3 regions of the Synechococcus sp. WH 8016 genome follow, and region 2 is predicted to be linked to each of the others. Evidence: predicted binding sites of a transcription regulator. Region 2 holds the regulator's gene; each other region holds the start of a gene.
The links. The regulator NtcA, encoded in region 2, controls nitrogen genes in cyanobacteria. The targets are predictions, from matches to a motif close to GTANCNNNNGNTAC.
Positions count from the first base shown of each region.

Region 1: the regulator NtcA is predicted to act here: its motif matches at 3,272-3,285, upstream of queF (preQ(1) synthase).
Region 3: the regulator NtcA is predicted to act here: its motif matches at 1,759-1,772, upstream of urtA (urea ABC transporter substrate-binding protein).

Region 1 is NZ_AGIK01000004.1:58,084-63,674, forward strand. It holds gene SYN8016DRAFT_RS10295 (FtsW/RodA/SpoVE family cell cycle protein) at 1-735, shown strand, start outside; gene SYN8016DRAFT_RS10300 (cytochrome c biogenesis CcdA family protein) at 825-1,493, shown strand; gene SYN8016DRAFT_RS10305 (cytochrome c biogenesis protein ResB) at 1,498-2,805, shown strand; gene queF (preQ(1) synthase) at 2,777-3,187, opposite strand; gene SYN8016DRAFT_RS10315 (hypothetical protein) at 3,338-3,565, shown strand; gene SYN8016DRAFT_RS10320 (P-II family nitrogen regulator) at 3,598-3,936, shown strand; gene SYN8016DRAFT_RS10325 (TlyA family RNA methyltransferase) at 3,925-4,743, opposite strand; gene SYN8016DRAFT_RS14585 (hypothetical protein) at 4,842-5,105, shown strand; gene purB (adenylosuccinate lyase) at 5,171-5,591, shown strand, end outside.
Region 2 is NZ_AGIK01000002.1:53,858-59,448, forward strand. It holds gene SYN8016DRAFT_RS07125 (hypothetical protein) at 1-210, opposite strand, end outside; gene SYN8016DRAFT_RS07130 (thioredoxin domain-containing protein) at 351-896, shown strand; gene thyX (FAD-dependent thymidylate synthase) at 931-1,656, shown strand; gene dcd (dCTP deaminase) at 1,668-2,261, opposite strand; gene SYN8016DRAFT_RS07145 (cob(I)yrinic acid a,c-diamide adenosyltransferase) at 2,261-2,869, opposite strand; gene rph (ribonuclease PH) at 3,004-3,729, shown strand; gene ntcA (global nitrogen regulator NtcA) at 3,807-4,541, shown strand; gene SYN8016DRAFT_RS07160 (DUF3084 domain-containing protein) at 4,593-5,591, shown strand, end outside.
Region 3 is NZ_AGIK01000003.1:245,863-251,453, forward strand. It holds gene SYN8016DRAFT_RS09750 (branched-chain amino acid ABC transporter permease) at 1-298, opposite strand, end outside; gene urtA (urea ABC transporter substrate-binding protein) at 390-1,685, opposite strand; gene ureG (urease accessory protein UreG) at 1,802-2,404, opposite strand; gene SYN8016DRAFT_RS09765 (urease accessory protein UreF) at 2,404-3,072, opposite strand; gene ureE (urease accessory protein UreE) at 3,069-3,536, opposite strand; gene SYN8016DRAFT_RS09775 (urease accessory protein UreD) at 3,646-4,536, shown strand; gene SYN8016DRAFT_RS09780 (urease subunit gamma) at 4,600-4,902, shown strand; gene SYN8016DRAFT_RS09785 (urease subunit beta) at 4,914-5,234, shown strand; gene ureC (urease subunit alpha) at 5,238-5,591, shown strand, end outside.

The sequences.
Region 1 (5,591 bases), on a different contig from region 2:
AAGCGAAGCGCACTCGATCAAAAACTGCTCTGGCTAGCAAGCTTCGCCACCCTCGTTCTGCTGATTCTTAAACAGCCGAATCTGAGTACCGCAGCACTGATCGGTCTGTTGATCTGGTTGATGGCGTTTTCAGCGGGGCTTCCCTTGCTTCAGCTGTTTGGAACCGCACTAGCTGGAGGCATGCTCGGAATCAGCAGCATCCTGATTAACGAATACCAGCGGATCAGGGTGATCTCGTTTCTCAATCCTTGGAACGACCCCCAGGGCGATGGTTATCAACTCATTCAAAGCCTGTTGGCGATTGGTTCAGGAGGCATTTTTGGCCAGGGATTCGGCCTTTCAACCCAGAAACTGCAATACCTGCCAATCCAAAGCACAGATTTCATCTTCGCTGTCTACGCCGAAGAGTTCGGTTTCGTGGGGTCTGTGATGTTGCTGGTGTTTCTGATGCTGATGGGTTTCTTGGGGCTTCGTGTTGCCTTGCGTTGCCGAAGCAATCAGGCAAGGCTGACAGCCATTGGCTGTTCGACCCTTCTGGTTGGACAATCACTGATGAACATTGCCGTGGCCTCCGGTGCCATGCCCACAACAGGCCTCCCCCTCCCACTGGTCAGCTACGGAGGCAATTCATTGCTCTCGAGCATGGTGATTATTGGCCTGTTGATCCGCTGCTCACTCGAATCCACGGGCTTGATCGGTGGTCGCAGCCTCCGAGAGCAACAGCGTCGTGGATAAGGTGATCTTGAATTGATCCCGGCCTCACCGGTACAACCATTTTCTCATTCGAGCTGGCACTGTCCGACCTTGCCCGCAGCAGCGAGCAACTGCTCAGCCATGCGCTGCAGCAGCCTGGTCCCATCACGGTGGCTCTTGTCTTTGCAGGAGGAGCTCTAACCAGCCTGGGCCCCTGTTCCCTGTCGTTGCTGCCAATCACACTCGCCTACTTAGCAGGCTTTGATAGCCAGCAGAAACCTTGGCAACGCAGCCTGTCCTTTTGCGCTGGCATCGTTGGCGCCCTGGTCGTGCTGGGAAGCCTGAGTGGTTTGCTCGGCCGCATTTACGGTCAAGTTCCCGGTTTGATCCCAACCCTTGTTGCGGCGTTGGCAGTGGTGATGGGACTCAATCTGCTTGGAGTGGTTCGAATTCCCCTTCCAGCCGGGCCGGACCCGATGCGTTGGACCAGCAGGGTGCCCGCTCCGCTTGCCCCGGTGGCAGCCGGGTTGGCATTTGGGCTTGCTGCTTCACCCTGCACAACCCCCGTACTCGCCGTCCTGCTCGGCTGGATTGCCAGCACGGGTCGCCCCCTTCTCGGCGTACTGATGCTGACAAGCTTTGGGATAGGTCAAGTGCTGCCTCTCCTGCTTGCGGGCAACTTGGCAGCCTCCCTGCCGCGCTTGCTGGCGTTACGTCCCATCGGCCGGTGGGTTCCACCGATCAGTGGCGTGATCCTTCTTGCCACAGGCACTCTCACCTTGTTAGCGAGATTGACCTGATCCGATGCCTGCACTTCGCCGACTCTTCGCGCTGCTCTCCGATCTTCGTTTGGCGATCCTGCTCCTTCTGCTCATTGCAGGAGCCAGTGCCCTTGGGACCATTCTTCCGCAGAACGAAGCGCCTGATTTGTATCTCGAGCGTTTCAATGCGGACCCATGGCTCGGATTGATCAACGGCGAGCAGATGTTGCAACTGCAGCTGGACAGCATCTATTCCAGCGTGTGGTTTTTAAGCCTTTTGGCTTGGCTGGGGTTGGCCTTGATCCTCTGCAGCTGGCGTCGTCAATGGCCAGCGCTGCTCGCCACAATGCGCTGGATTGACTATCGCCAACCCAGGCAGCTGAGCAAGTTGGCACTGGCCGAATCAATTCGCTGTTCCAACGGTGCATCGGCCCTAGACGCGCTGAGTTCCCACCTCCAGCAGCAAGGCTGGGCGGTCCAGAGGCATGAGGATCGCCTTGCGGCGCGGCGCGGCGTAATTGGCAAGGTAGGCCCCCTGTTGGTTCACACCGGCTTGGTCCTGCTGCTTATCGGGGCTGCATGGGGAGCACTGGCTGGAAATCGCTTGGAACGCTTCCTTGCCCCTGGCCGAGCTCTCGATCTTCTAGACCCGTCTGGAAACAACAGGCTCTCGCTCACCCTCGAGCGCTTCGCGATTGAGCGTGATCCAGCAGGACGCACAGAACAATTTCGCTCAACGCTGAGGCTCGATCCGCCAGGAGGCCCCTCAGAGCAGCGCATGATCAGCGTGAATCATCCACTCCGCTATCGAGGGATGACGGTCTATCAAGCGGATTGGTCGCTGGCTGCGATCACCGTGCAAATTGGTAAGAGCCCTGAATTGCAATTACCTCTTCGGAGTTTTCCCGAACTCGGTGAACAAATTTGGGGTCTGGTGCTTCCCACACGGCCGGATGGATCTGAGCCAGTGCTGATGAGCACAAGCAGCGAACAAGGCCCTGTTCAGGTGTTCGATGCCGACGGATCGCTGCTCGGCAACCTGCGACCTGGCGGAGCATCCACTGAAATCAAAGGATTGCCCCTGAGGGTGGCCGACATCATGCCCGCCAGCGGACTGCTCCTTAAGCGTGACCCTGGCGTCCCACTGGTTTATGCAGGCTTTGCGATCACACTGCTTGGCGGAGGGCTCAGCTTGATCGCAACCCGACAACTCTGGGCCGTGCTTGACCCAGAAACCTTGCAGCCATCCCACAGAAAGCTGCACATCGGCGGACTATGCAATCGCAATCTCGCTGGCTTCGCGGCTGAATTACCAGTCCTGATCAGCAGGGTTGACGGCTCCCATGACTGACCCTCACAACCGTGTGAACGTTGCCACGAGGGTTGAAATCAGCTTCTAGCTCCATCCATACAGGGGCACAGGCCGTAACGAGATCATCAAGAATTTTGTTCGCCACCTCTTCATGAGAGATCGAAGTGTTGCGGTAATGATTGACGTACAACTTGATCGCTTTCAGCTCGACCACCCGAGGTCCCGGCTGATAAATCAAGCGCAACACAGCGAAATCCGGGTAACCAGAGAACGGGCAGAGGCAGGTAAATTCTGGCAATTCGATCGACACCTCATAGGGGCGCCCAGGCCTTGGGTTGTCGAAACAGATCAACTCGGCATCTGCAATAGCCCTTTCGCCATACAGCGGAGTTTTGGTGAGCTCAGTGCCGGGGTTGCTCATAAAACGAATACGGAAATCTTCAGCGCTCGACCTTAAAGCCAGCCATCCACAACCGCTGCGTGGACCTCTGTGCTGTTTGATTTGGTATCAACGCGTACAACCCACAGGCCGAAATGCAGGCCTAATGGTTCTCAAATGGATGTGTATGCGATGGATCTCAGACTGATTAGCGAAGGACAGGCCTTCCGACTCCAGCCTGAGAGTGTCCACGGCATGCTCTGGCTCCAAACGCATTTTGAAAAGTCCCATTGGGAGCTTCTGGCTGAGGGCCTTGCCACGCTGAGCCCAGCCAATGTCGATGAGCTGATTGAGGACGCTTCGAACGCCGGATTGAACCTTTCTCCTCTTCCGGCCCTGTCATCTCAGCTCAATTCCTGACACACTCGAAAGATCGATTACTCAACAATTCCATGAAAAAGGTCGAAGCCATCATCCGTCCCTTCAAGCTTGAAGATGTCAAGTTGGCTTTGGTTAATGCCGGCATCGTCGGCATGACCGTGAGCGAAGTGCGCGGATTCGGTCGTCAGAAGAGGCAAGTGGAGCGCTATCGCGGTTCTGAATTCACTGTTGAGTTTCTGCAGAAGCTGAAAGTTGAGGTGGTGATCGACGATGACCGCGTCGATGATGTGATCAACGCCATTGCAGAAGCAGCAAAAACAGGCGAGATCGGCGATGGCAAGATTTTTGTCTCCCCAGTCGAAACCGTGGTGCGCATTCGCACAGGCGATCGCGACAGTTCAGCCCTCTGATTGCAGGGTCTCCTGAACCACCTTCCGAACCACTTCATCAGAGAGGTGGTCTTGATCATGCTCGCCTAACCACAACAAGTACTCGTGGTTGCCGGCTGGACCGGTAATCGGAGACCCCACAACTCCCTGGGCATTCCAGCCCTGGGAGTGTGCCGCGGAGATCACTGATGAAATTGCATCCCTGTGAGCCAAACCATCTCGCACCACTCCGCCTTTCCCCACCCGTTCGCGTCCCACCTCAAACTGAGGCTTAACCAACACCAAGGCTTCGCTTCCCTGCGGTTCCAACAAGGCGCGAATCGCCGGAAGCACGAGTGCCAAAGAAATAAACGACACATCTGCGACAGCCAGGGTGGGAAGAACGTCATCAGGCCCGTACAGCTCAGCTGCGCTCAATCGGCGCAAATTGGTGCGCTCCCTGAGCACAACCCTTTCATCCGTGCGCAAACTCCAGGCCGTCTGGCCATAGCCAACGTCGATGCCATACACCTGACGGGCACCATGTTGCAGTAAACAATCGGTGAAGCCACCCGTCGAAATTCCTCCATCAAGGCAGGTGCGCCCCTCCACCTCGACAGGGAAAGCCTCCAACGCTGCCAGCAACTTTTCACCCCCTCTCGACACAAACCGAGGAGGCTGCTCCACGATCAACGCAAGATCGAGCAAAACCGTGTGACCTGGTTTATCGAGCAGCTGGCCGCGATGGTCTCTGACCTTGCCGGCGCGAATGAGTTGTTGCGCTTGCTGACGAGATGCCGCCAAACCCAACGTCAGCATGTGGAGATCTAAACGCTGTTTACGAGCCATTTCGACATGAAAGCACCGTGAAACCGAAACAAATACCGGAGTTCCTCCCCGAGTTCCGCAGACCTCCCTGAAGATCTTCGCAAGCCGCACGCAAGTCCGTGTCAGCCAACAACGTCTTCAATATCAAAAGCGGACGCCGCCCATCCCTTCGGGCCAGATTCTGTCGCAAGTCCAGGGGGGCTTCGAACCGCGTCCTCGAACTCTTGGCTCCAGGCTCATTTGTCACCCTCGATAACCACCCCAAGGATCTCCCCCCCTTTCAAGTGATCGAATGTCGGGGAGGCCTGTGCTGGGTCCGTCAGCAAGCCTGGGGACAGAACGTTCAGTGGGAAGTGGAGCATCGCCGCCTCACCTCTGCTTAACGCCACACGCCATATCCCAGCCTTCAGCGCCATACATTGGTTGAGTTGTCGCCACGCGCTGGCCCTTGATCGAGAGATACACCCTGCCCGAGATGGGCGAGATCTGGACAGACCGGGCCAAATACCAAAGTTGGCTGGATGTTGAGGTTGCAGCCTGTGAGGCCAACTGCAGGCTTGGTCGTGTCCCCAAGGACGCGATGCAAACGATTCGCGAACAGTCGGCGTTTGAACCGGAGCGGATCCTTGAGATCGAGGCCGAGGTTCGCCATGACGTGATCGCCTTCTTGACCAATGTGAACGAGCACGTTGGCGATGCCGGGCGTTACATCCACGTCGGCATGACCAGTAGCGACGTCCTCGATACGGGCCTGGCGCTGCAGTTGAAAGCCTCCGTCGCTCTCCTGCGCCAAGAGTTGGCCGCCTTGGACGCCGCGATTGCCAAGCTGGCGGTGGAACACAAAGCCACCGTGATGATCGGCCGTTCCC
Region 2 (5,591 bases):
AAGATCTGGCATCGTGCAGATCAGCACAATCACGAGCGATTGCAACACCTCCACCGTCCAGAACAAGCTGGGCGGCACTTTCTGCAGAGCAATCAAATGCTCGCTCTCAATCGACCAGTGATGACCAAGAAAAATGGCCACACCAAACAGCACAAGCAGCAGGGGAGCCCGCAGTGGCAGTGAGAGAAAACGAAAAAGAGACATCAGCATGCAGCCAACGGTCGACTGATGAAATCAGCTGGAAATGAAATCAGCGAGAAAGCTGATCACAACAACGGTATTGGCTTTCAGACGCTAGCAACAGCGCACCCATCAGCCTGCCAAAGTGAAGGCACACCACTCTTCCCGGCATGACCGGCAGTTCCGCCCCCGCCACCTTGAGCCCCTTGCAAAAGGGGTTGCTGCTCATCACGGCACTGGTCCTCGCCGCTGGATTATTTCTGCTGCGCAATGGTCTCAACCAGGAAGCCCCTCTCGACCAGCTAGCCAGGCAATCCCTCGATCCGGAGATCGCTCTCAACAACTCTCGGCCCACCGTGCTGGAGTTTTACGCCGATTGGTGTGAGGCCTGCCAAGCGATGGCGCCAGCGATGCTTCAGACGGAACAAAAACACGCCGATCAGTTGGATGTGGTTTTGGTGAATATCGATAATCCACGCTGGCTCGATTTGATCAACCTGTATGACGTCACAGGGATTCCACAGCTCAATTTATTTTCAGCCGACGCTGTGATGCGCGGCCGTTCGCTTGGGGCGCGAACAGCAGACGAGTTGGAAGCATTGGCGGTTGCCTTGATCGACAATTCGCCGTTGCCTGCGCTGGCTGGCGTTGGTTCCACCAGCAGCGTGCCCCCTGCGGAGACGGTTTCAAGCCCAGGCCCCCGCAGCCACAGCTAGACAAAGCATGAACAGTTCATCGCAGACGACCCCCATGGACTCTCGTTTTCGAGTTGACCTGATCGCCGCAACCCCGAATCCGCAACAGTGCGTGTACGTGGGAATGCACCAGGACTACAGCGAGGGCTTTGTGGCAGCCGATCGCGCGCAATGGCCCGATGAAACCAAAGCTGGCGAAATTTGCGTCAAACGCCTCCTGGCTGGAGAGCGGGGCCATTACGGACCGATGGAGCATGCCCAGATTGTGCTGAACGTGGGCTGGTTTCCCCATTCCGTGATGCAACAGGCACGAACGCACCGGGTGGGCGTCAGTTTTGATGTTCAATCCATGCGTTACACAGGCGATCGCATCTGCAGGGCTGCCCTCGGAGAACTCGATCTCGAAGAAGTGTTTTATTTGCGCCCCGTCGGCGAGTACAGCGACCGAAAAGGCAAAAAATATCTCTACAGCGAAGCTGAGCGGCAAAAAGATTTAAACCACTGCAAAATCAGTGCCGCTCGCTATCAGGAATTGCTTCAGGCTGGGTTTGCGGAAGAACATGCCCGCGGCATCCTCCCCTTCGATTACCGGCAACATTTTGTGGTGAGCTTTACGCTCAGGGCCTTCCTGCATTTCATGGACCTACGCGCCAAGCTTGATGCCCAGCAAGAAATCCGCGAACTCTGCGATTTGATGTGGCCCCATCTCAAAGCTTGGACGCCGGAATTTGCCGATTGGTACGAAAAAACAAGACTGCATAAAGCCAGGCTTGCTCCCTAACAACCATTCATTCAGACCTTGGCCAGCGTTACCCGCTCTGGCTGATGCTGATATTTCCCTTGCCGGTCGCTATAGGTGGTTTCACAAGGATCACCCTCGAAAAACAACAACTGACAGATCCCTTCATTGGCATAAATCCGACAATCAGCGCCAGAACTATTACTAAACTCCAAGGTGAGATGTCCCTCCCATCCAGCCTCAGCCGGAGTTGTATTCACAATGATGCCTAAACGGGCATACGTACTCTTACCAAGGCAAATCACCGTGATATTGGGTGGCACGCGCATTTTTTCAAGGGCCACACCCAAGCCATACGAATGGGCTGGAAGGATGAAATAGTCGCCATCCTCATCATGATGAAGAGGCGTTGATTCAAGGTTGTCAGGGTTGAATCGCTTGGGATTCATGATCGTGCCTGGGACGTGGCGAAAGATCAAAAACTCCTTTGGCGAGAGCCTTAGGTCGTAGCCGTAGGACGAGCAGCCAAAACTCAGGACCGGACCTTGGCGTTGATCCGGATCCAAGTGGCGTACCAATCCATTTTGAAAAGGTTCAAGCATGCCTGCATCTGCTTGATCCGTAATCCAGCGATCGTTCTTCAGCATTAAAAACCTCGACGCAATTCCGTCACTTGATCAGCCATCTCCATCATCTCTGCAGGGATCGCGGGCCCCGTCACAATCACATCCATGGCGGATGGCCGTTGCTCCAACACCGACAAGACATCCTCATGACTCAGATAGCCCAGCTCGATTGCCAAGCCAATCTCATCCAACACGAGTTGATCCAACGTGCCTTCTAAAAGATGGGTTTTGCAGATCTGCCAAACCGCCTGAACCGCCTCTTTGACCTCGTCATCGCGGCTATCAGCAGCATCTGAGAGACATTCCGTCACGGAAGGGCGCAACCATCTCAGCCGATCGCAGAGGGTGAGGCTGCTTTGAGGGCCTTGGCCCACTCCACCCTTAAGAAACTGAGCAATTAAGACATGGCTCCCCAGGCCTGCCGTGCGCAGCGCCTGGCTCAGAACACCAGAAAAACTCCCCCGAAAGGAGGCGGTATGCACCTGAAGCTGACCTTCCGGAGCCACCAAATGCAGCGGTGGACGAACCTCCACGGAGGGGAGTCGCCTGAGTCCTGCTTGCTCGAGAGTCCTGTGGTCAACAGTCCGCGACTCACGGGAATGATGGGTAGGGCTGAGGCTGACGGTCATCACATTCGCCGATGTCCGGCAAATCCGGATGTGGATGAATCTAGCGGTGAAAGTCCAAGACACAAGTGTTTTGACACCATCCATGGTGTGCCTAGCCACCTGGCAGGCTCAAAGCATCTCCGCACCGTGGGCTCATGACTGGCACCTCTCGCAATGACGGACGTCAGCCGGGCGAGCTTCGCCCCTTCTCGATCAGCTGGGATCCGATGGGATTTGCCCTGAGTTCAGTGATCATCCACAGCGGACGCACCGCCGTTCTTTGCAGCGTTTGTCATCAAGAAGGCGTGCCTCGCTGGCGCAAAGATCAAGGCCAGGGGTGGCTCAGTGCCGAATACCGACTCCTGCCTGGATCCACTCCAGAGCGACAGAACCGTGAACTCCTCAAACTGAGCGGACGCACCCAGGAGATTCAGCGTCTGATTGGCCGCAGCCTGCGCGCAGCCATCGACATGCAGGCTCTCGGCGAAAACACGTTGAAAATCGATTGTGATGTGATTCAGGCGGACGCGGGCACCCGCACCGCCGCGATCAGCGGATCTTGGGTCGCCCTTCAGCGGGCCTGTGAGCGACTGGTTCAACAAGGGGTCCTCACCAGCAACCCTGTCCAATCCCAGGTGGCAGCCGTCTCCGTGGGTGTGATTCACAATCGCCCCCTGCTCGATCTCGACTACAGCGAAGACAGCCAAGCCGATGTGGATCTCAATGTCGTGATGAACGGAGAGGGGCATCTGCTGGAGCTGCAGGGAACGGCGGAAGGCGCTCCCTTTAGTCGTCACCAGCTCAATGACCTACTGGACCTTGCCGAGCCTGGGCTCAAGCAAATCATGCAGGATCAGAATTCGGCTCTTTCCACTAGGTGAAAATGCGGGGTTTCGTGTTCCTTGCTACATGAACAGGGGGTGCTGATCCATAACATCCCAATACACGAGTAGAAACCATGGCCGAAGTCAGCCGCGGCTTCAGCCGATACGCCCCTCCCACCATCCGCCCGGTGGGCTCGAATTTCGGAACTCCCACGGCTCCAGCCACCCGCACCCTTCAAGATGTCATTCGTGGTCTCGATGGTGCTAATACCGAGATGGTGGAGCGCGGGAAAACCATCTTTTTCCCCGGCGACCCCGCTGAAAAGGTTTATCTGATTCGTCGAGGTGCCGTCCGCCTCTCCAGGGTTTATGAATCCGGCGAGGAAATCACTGTTGCCCTGTTGCGAGAAAACAGTTTGTTTGGCGTTCTGTCGTTGCTGACAGGTCACCGCTCCGATCGCTTTTATCACTCAATCGCTTTCACAAGGGTGGAGATGGTGACGGCTCCAGCCACATCCGTGCGGCAGGCCATTGAAGACGACACCAGTGTGGGATTGCTGTTGTTGCAGGGGCTGTCCAGCAGGATTCTCCAGACTGAAACGATGATCGAAACCCTCACCCATCGAGACATGTCATCTCGGCTGGTGAGCTTTCTGCTGGTGCTTTGTCGAGATTTCGGTGTGCCTGGTCAACGGGGGATCACCATCGATTTACGCCTTTCTCACCAAGCCATTGCCGAGGCGATCGGGTCCACACGCGTCACGATCACGCGTCTCCTGGGGGACCTCAAGTCATCGAGCCTTGTCGATATCGATCGCAAAAAGATCACTGTTCTCGATCCAATCGCTCTCGCCAAGCGGTTCAGCTGACCATGCAGGTGAAGATGGAGCTCCCATCCGAACTCTGATCCTTCATTTTCCGTGACCGGCTGGTTTCTACTTCTCGCCCTGCTTGTGCTTGGAGGCGTGCTCTCAACCCTGGGGGACCGCCTTGGCTCTCGCGTGGGGAAAGCTCGGCTGAGCTTGCTTGGACTGCGTCCCAAGCGCACAGCCGTGGTGATCACGGTGTTGACCGGCAGTCTAATTAGTGCGCTTTCCCTTGGACTCCTGCTCTTGGTCAGTCGGCAACTCAGGGTCGGGCTGTTTGAACTGAATGCTCTCGAAGCCAAATTAAGGAGCAGTCGCGCCGATCTCAAAACCAGCAAAAGCGCTCAGGAGCAAGCTAGCAAGGAGCTCACAACGGCCCAAGAACGCGCGGCAGAACTGCGTCGCACCCTCAAGCCCCTCCAGGAACAAACCCGATCCTTGGAAGCGGAGCGACAGCGCTTGAGCCAAGACGTAGATGCCAAAGATATCGAGATCCAACGCACCGAACAGGAACTCTCTGCCGTGCGCACGCAAATTCGCGATGGCGAGAAAGAACTCAATCAACTGGAAGACACGCTCCTCGCGCTGCGGCGCGGCAACGTCGCCATCAGCAGCGGGCAGCCGCTTGCCACCGTGACCCTGAAACTCGAACGCCCCGATCAGGCAAAAACGGTGATCGATCAGTTGCTCCGAGACGCCAATCTTCAGGCCTATCAACAGGTCCTGCCTGGCCAACCGGCAAAGCGTCAGATCCTGCTGGTTCCGAGGCCTGACATCAAGCGCTTGGAACAAACGATTCGCAAACCTGGCACCTGGGTTGTGAACATCCGTTCAGCCGCCAATGTGCTGCTGGGCGAAACCGTTGTCTACGCCTTCCCTGAAGTGCTTCCCAATGTCACGGTGACCAGGGAGGGTGAGGTCTTGGCACGCACCACCCTGGCGAGCAATGAACGCGACCCTGAAGCCGTACGCAATCGGCTGAACCTTCTCCTCGCCTCCACATTGGCCGAGGTGCAAAGACGCGGTTCTCTCAGCAAGGGATTGCAGTTTGAT
Region 3 (5,591 bases), on a different contig from region 2:
GACTCCCATATAGACGTCGTATTACTGTGCGTTCAAGCAAAATACCAACAACACCACTCACAACGAAGGCGCATGGAATAGCAACCAATACGTAGGCGTTGTAAATAGGCGCAAGAAGGGGAAGTTTGAAAATGAGCTGTACCACATAGGTGGTATAGGCACCAAGCATAATTAATTCGCCGTGAGCGAGATTAATCACACCCATCAAGCCAAACACAATGGCCAGTCCAAGGGCGGCCATCAGCAACACAGAGCCGATGGCCACACCGTTGAACAAACTTTCGAAAAGCAGTTGCACGGGGGGTGTCTAGTAAGCGAAAAAAATGAAAAGAGGAGCCCCCAAGGGACCCCTCCAAAAGCAAGCCATCAGTCGATGGAGCTATTCATGATCAGAGCTTGTACTTCTCTCCCTTACTGGGATCAGACCAATCGCAAGCAAAGCCCTTCGATGTGGGCTCAAACTGGTTCCAAGTCTGAGGATCAATTGGGCTGTCCGACTCTTCTACGATTTCGAACTGACCATCTGCAGTAATCGCTCCGATCCGAACGATTTGAGAGATGTGATGGTTAGGACGAACCTCAATTGGGCCTTGAGGAGCATCGAACTTGATACCAATCAGGGCTTCACGTACTTTGTCGTCATCAAAAGTACCGGCTTTTTCAACAGCCATCTTCCAGAGGTACACCATATTGTATGCAGACTCTTGAGGGTCAGCGACAACACGGTCAGCTCCATACTTGGCCTTGAAGTCAGCAGCAAACTTCTTGGATGCCGGCGTATCAATGGACATCATGTAGTTCCAAGCGCCGTAATGACCTTCAAGGAACTCGGGTCCAATTGTGCTGATTTCTTCTTCAGCAATGGAATAGCTCATCACATAATAACCATTTTCAGGAGTAATTCCGGCATCCTGAATTTGCTTGAAGAAAGCAACATTTTGGTCACCATTGAGGGTGTTGATAATCACACCGCCATCAGGCAAAGCCTTTTTAATCTTGGCAATGATCGGAGCAACTTCTGTATTGCCAAGAGGCAAATAATCTTCACCAACAACTTCTCCACCCAGAGACTTCACCTGCTCCTTCGTGATGGTGTTAGACGTACGAGGGAACACGTAGTCAGATCCCACTAAATAGAAGGGCTTGCCTGCAGCTGGCGACTTCTCGAACATAAAGCTGGTCGCTGGCTCAGACTGCTGGTTAGGAGTCGCGCCGGTATAGAAGATATTTTTCGAACACTCTTGGCCTTCGTACTGAATCGGGTAATAGAGGAAAGCATCTTTCGATTCGTACACCGGAAGCATTGCCTTACGGCTAGCAGAGGTCCAACCGCCGAACACAACAGGAACTTTGTCCTGATCGATGAGTTTTTTGGACTTCTCAGCAAACGTGGGCCAATCGGAGGCACCGTCTTCAACGATGTAATCAATTTTGTACTTCTTACCATCTACCTCAACACCACCGGCAGCATTAATTTCATCAATGGCCATTTTTTCTGTATCCACCAAGGTGGACTCAGAGATGGCCATCGTGCCAGTCAGAGAGTGAAGAATGCCAACGGTAACGCTGTCGTCAAACTCAACGTTGGAGGCTTTCTCATCGCCACCACCACAAGCTGTGACGGCCAGACCCAGCGACGCTGCGGCCATGCCGGCAAAGAGACGCTTGGACAATGATGAACTCATGAGTATCAAAACAAGAGGAACGACGTTTCAACGCCGGAGTTCGAAAGGTACCGATCTGAAGAAAGAAGCTCCTGTATCAACAAAGACTATTTGCCAATCGGCAGACCAAATACGCGTCAATTTGGTATCTGTTGCAACACAAAGGCTTCCACAAGATCGAGTCCTTCCCCATTTCGAAGGTTGGTAAAGCACCAGGGTCGATCCCGCCGCATCCTCAACGTGTCCTGTTCCATCACGGCTAAGTCAGCACCAACAAGGGGAGCCAGATCAATCTTGTTAATCACCAATAAATCGGATCGTGTAATGCCAGGACCGCCTTTGCGAGGAATCTTGTCCCCAGCCGCTACATCAATCACATAAATACAAAGGTCGACTAATTCGGGGCTAAAACTGGCCGCAAGATTGTCACCTCCGCTCTCCACCATCACCAAATCAAGCCCTGGGAACTGACATTCCAGTTCACCCACAGCCGCTCGGTTGATGGAGCAGTCTTCTCGAATCGCCGTATGCGGGCACCCTCCGGTTTCAACCCCACGGATGCGCTCAGGCTCTAAGGCACCTGAACGCGTCAGGAATTGGGCATCCTCTTGGGTGTAAATGTCATTGGTCACAACCGCCAATTGCAGGCGGTTGCGCAATCTCCTGCACAGCGCTTCCACGAGCGCTGTCTTGCCTGAGCCCACCGGCCCGGCGATGCCAAGCCTGAGTTTGCTGCTCATCAGCTCCGGAACAAACGTGAATACAACTCAGCATGCGCCAACTGGGCCAACCCCGCACCAGCACCACCACACCAAAGGGTGTACGGGTCTTGATCTTTCAAAACAGATGCCTGTTCACGAATCATCGGCAACAGCTGCTGCTGGATCCGTTGAGCCGTAGTGGGACCCAGCGGCACCAAGCGAACCGCTGCACTGAGCTGATTCGCAACCCAACCGTAGAGATAACCCTCCACCATCTCCAACTCAGAAATCTTCAACGACAAAGCAGCCCAAGCCCAGGCCGCCGGCCAAGCCAGCACCACCGGCTGAGGCAATGGATGTCCAAGATCAACCATCAATTGCAGCAAAGAACCGCCCATCTGTCCTTGCTGGGCACGCACCTCAGCCGACTCCCTCAAAGCCAACAACCACCCATCCAAAGACATCAACTCGCTGGGCATCTCTGACCTTTCTTGCTCCCAGTGTTGAAGCTGGACGCGCAATGGATTTAACGCCGCAGCCTCCAACCTCAGGGCACCCCTTTGAAGCTCCGCTTCAATCCAATGTTGGAGATCTAATTCATCAATCAATGAACCATTCTGGATCAAAACTTCAAGACCCTCGGAATAGCTAAAAGCGCCAACGGGCAAGGCAGGACTCACCAACTGCAGCAATGCAAGCGATGTCATGCGTGCTGATGGCCGATGTAAGCACCGCCTTCTGGCATGAAGGGACGGCAACACCGTGTCACCTTCAATCCGCGACCGTTAAGCATGGTGGCGAGGACGGAGTCGTTGAGCAACAACAGCTCATGCTCATGCAACTCAAGAGCCACATGACGATTTCCTAGGTGATAAGCAGCTTCAAGCAATGCAAGCGGCGTTGCTGCCTCCACTCGCAACAACTCCTCAGGAGCCGCAGTCACCAGCACATGCACCTGATGATGCGCATCGGTGAGGCGATCACCTGGTGTTAACGGGCGCTCACGCGGCAGCTGCAACAACACGTCTCGACCACACACTGTGCGACGACGTCCGCGCAGCACCGTGCGCTGATCCGCACTCAGCGGCAACTCCATGGCCGCCGGGGTGGCGTCCGGCAATGGCTCCTCAGACAAGAGGCGATGGTCCAACACGATCAAGCCAACATCCAAGGGTTCAGACAGCCAAAGAGATCACACAACAAAGACTGCCCAAACAGCACACTTTTATTTGGTAGTGCTTGCTACAGAGCTAAGCAGAGTTGGCGTCGAGCGTGCGTAGATGCATCGACTTGACCCATGGCACGGCACCTGCAACCTGCTGTTTGCTGAAGGCCGCAGCGGCAGTCAATTTCAGGGGGGCTGCACCGCGCCCCTTAAGTTAATGCGCGCCGGGCGGGGGAAGAACGGGCGCTGCGAGCTGCCACTGCTTCACACCGCTGGCGGTCTCGTGGGGGGAGATCAATTGAGCATCAACCTCAGCTTGAAATCGAACAGTCGCTGCCTGATCACCAGCGTGGCCGCGCAAAAGGTGTATGGATCCGTCGGTCGCAGCCAACGCCATCCCCGAGGTGCATGGGCCCGCCAACAGGTGGTGGCAGAGCTGGATGCAGAGAGCGATTTGGAGTGGCTACCCCAAGAGCTTGTGCTCTACGCCGACGCTCTGTTTGAGCAAAACCTCAGCGTCACCTTGCCGATGGATGGATCCTTTCTCAGCGCAGAAATTGTGCGTCTCGGGCGCACTGCCGCAAACGAAACCTTGGGGCGGGGGTGCTGGAGATCAGGCGTTCAGATCCAACGCCAAACGCCTGAAGGTCAGCGCTGGGAACTTGTTGACAGACTCGAAATCAGCGACGCAGCGCTGAAGGGAATCCATGGACTCAATCAACAACCCGTCTTCGGCACCCTGGTTTGGGCGGCACCCTTCCCTCTTCCTACAGAAACGATCAACACCCTCATCGATGACGTTCGGCAAGATCGAGAGGATCTCGAAGGCCAGATGCATTGCGGCGTTCTCCCCCAGGGGCTGATCGCCCGCTACAGCGGCTTCTCAAGCCGTGATGCCCGTTTTTGGTTCAGCAGAATTTGGGCTCGCACCCGTCGAGCTCGAGACCTGGCTCCTCCGCAGATTCCCAGGGTCTGGCCCTTACAAGAACATCCATTGAAGGCCTAAGCGTTCAATTTGAACATTCCGCTGGCCCAGGGAGATAGAAACTAGAAAGAGTGCAAGGTCACCATGCACCTCAGCCCCCAGGAAAAAGACAAACTTCTCATTGTCACGGCTGCGCTCTTGGCAGAACGTCGACTCCAGCGTGGCCTCAAACTCAACCACCCTGAAGCCGTGGCATGGCTCAGCTTCTTGGTTTTAGAAGGCGCACGCGATGGGAAAACTGTGGCCGACCTGATGCAGGAAGGCAGCACTTGGCTGAGCCGCGACCAGGTGATGGAGGGCATTCCAGAGTTGGTGGATGAAGTCCAAATCGAGGCGGTATTTCCCGATGGAACCAAACTCGTGACCCTGCATGACCCCATTCGCTAAGGCTTTTTTTGATGGCACCCCTCATCCCCGGTGAATTGATACCGGAACCCGGCGAACTGGAACTCAACGCCAACAGAGAGGTCACAACCCTCAGCGTTGCCAACAGCGGTGACCGCCCCGTCCAGGTGGGGTCCCACTTCCATTTCCAAGAAGCCAATGCTGCTCTGATCTTTGACCGTGACGCTGCACGCGGCCAAAGGCTTGATATTCCAGCCGGTACGGCCATTCGCTTCGAACCAGGTGATCACCGCGACGTGAATTTGATCCCGTTTGCTGGAGCACGCCGCGTGGTCGGCTTCAACGGACACATCAACGGACCCCTCGACGCCTGATTCATGCCCTATCGCATTTCCCGCCAGGCCTACGCCGAAACCTATGGGCCAACCACCGGAGACCGCATTCGCTTAGCGGACACCGACCTCATCCTCGAAGTGGAAAAAGATTTCACCACCTACGGCGATGAGGTGAAATTCGGTGGCGGAAAAGTGATTCGCGATGGGATGGGCCAATCCCAAACCTCCCGGGCTGGAGGAGCCGTTGACACCGTAATTACCAATGCCCTCATTCTTGATTGGTGGGGCATCGTCAAGGCCGATATCGGCCTAAAGGATGGCCGCATTGTCGGGATCGGCAAAGCCGGCAACCCCGACATCCAGGAAGGCGTCACCATCGTGATCGGCCCCGGCACC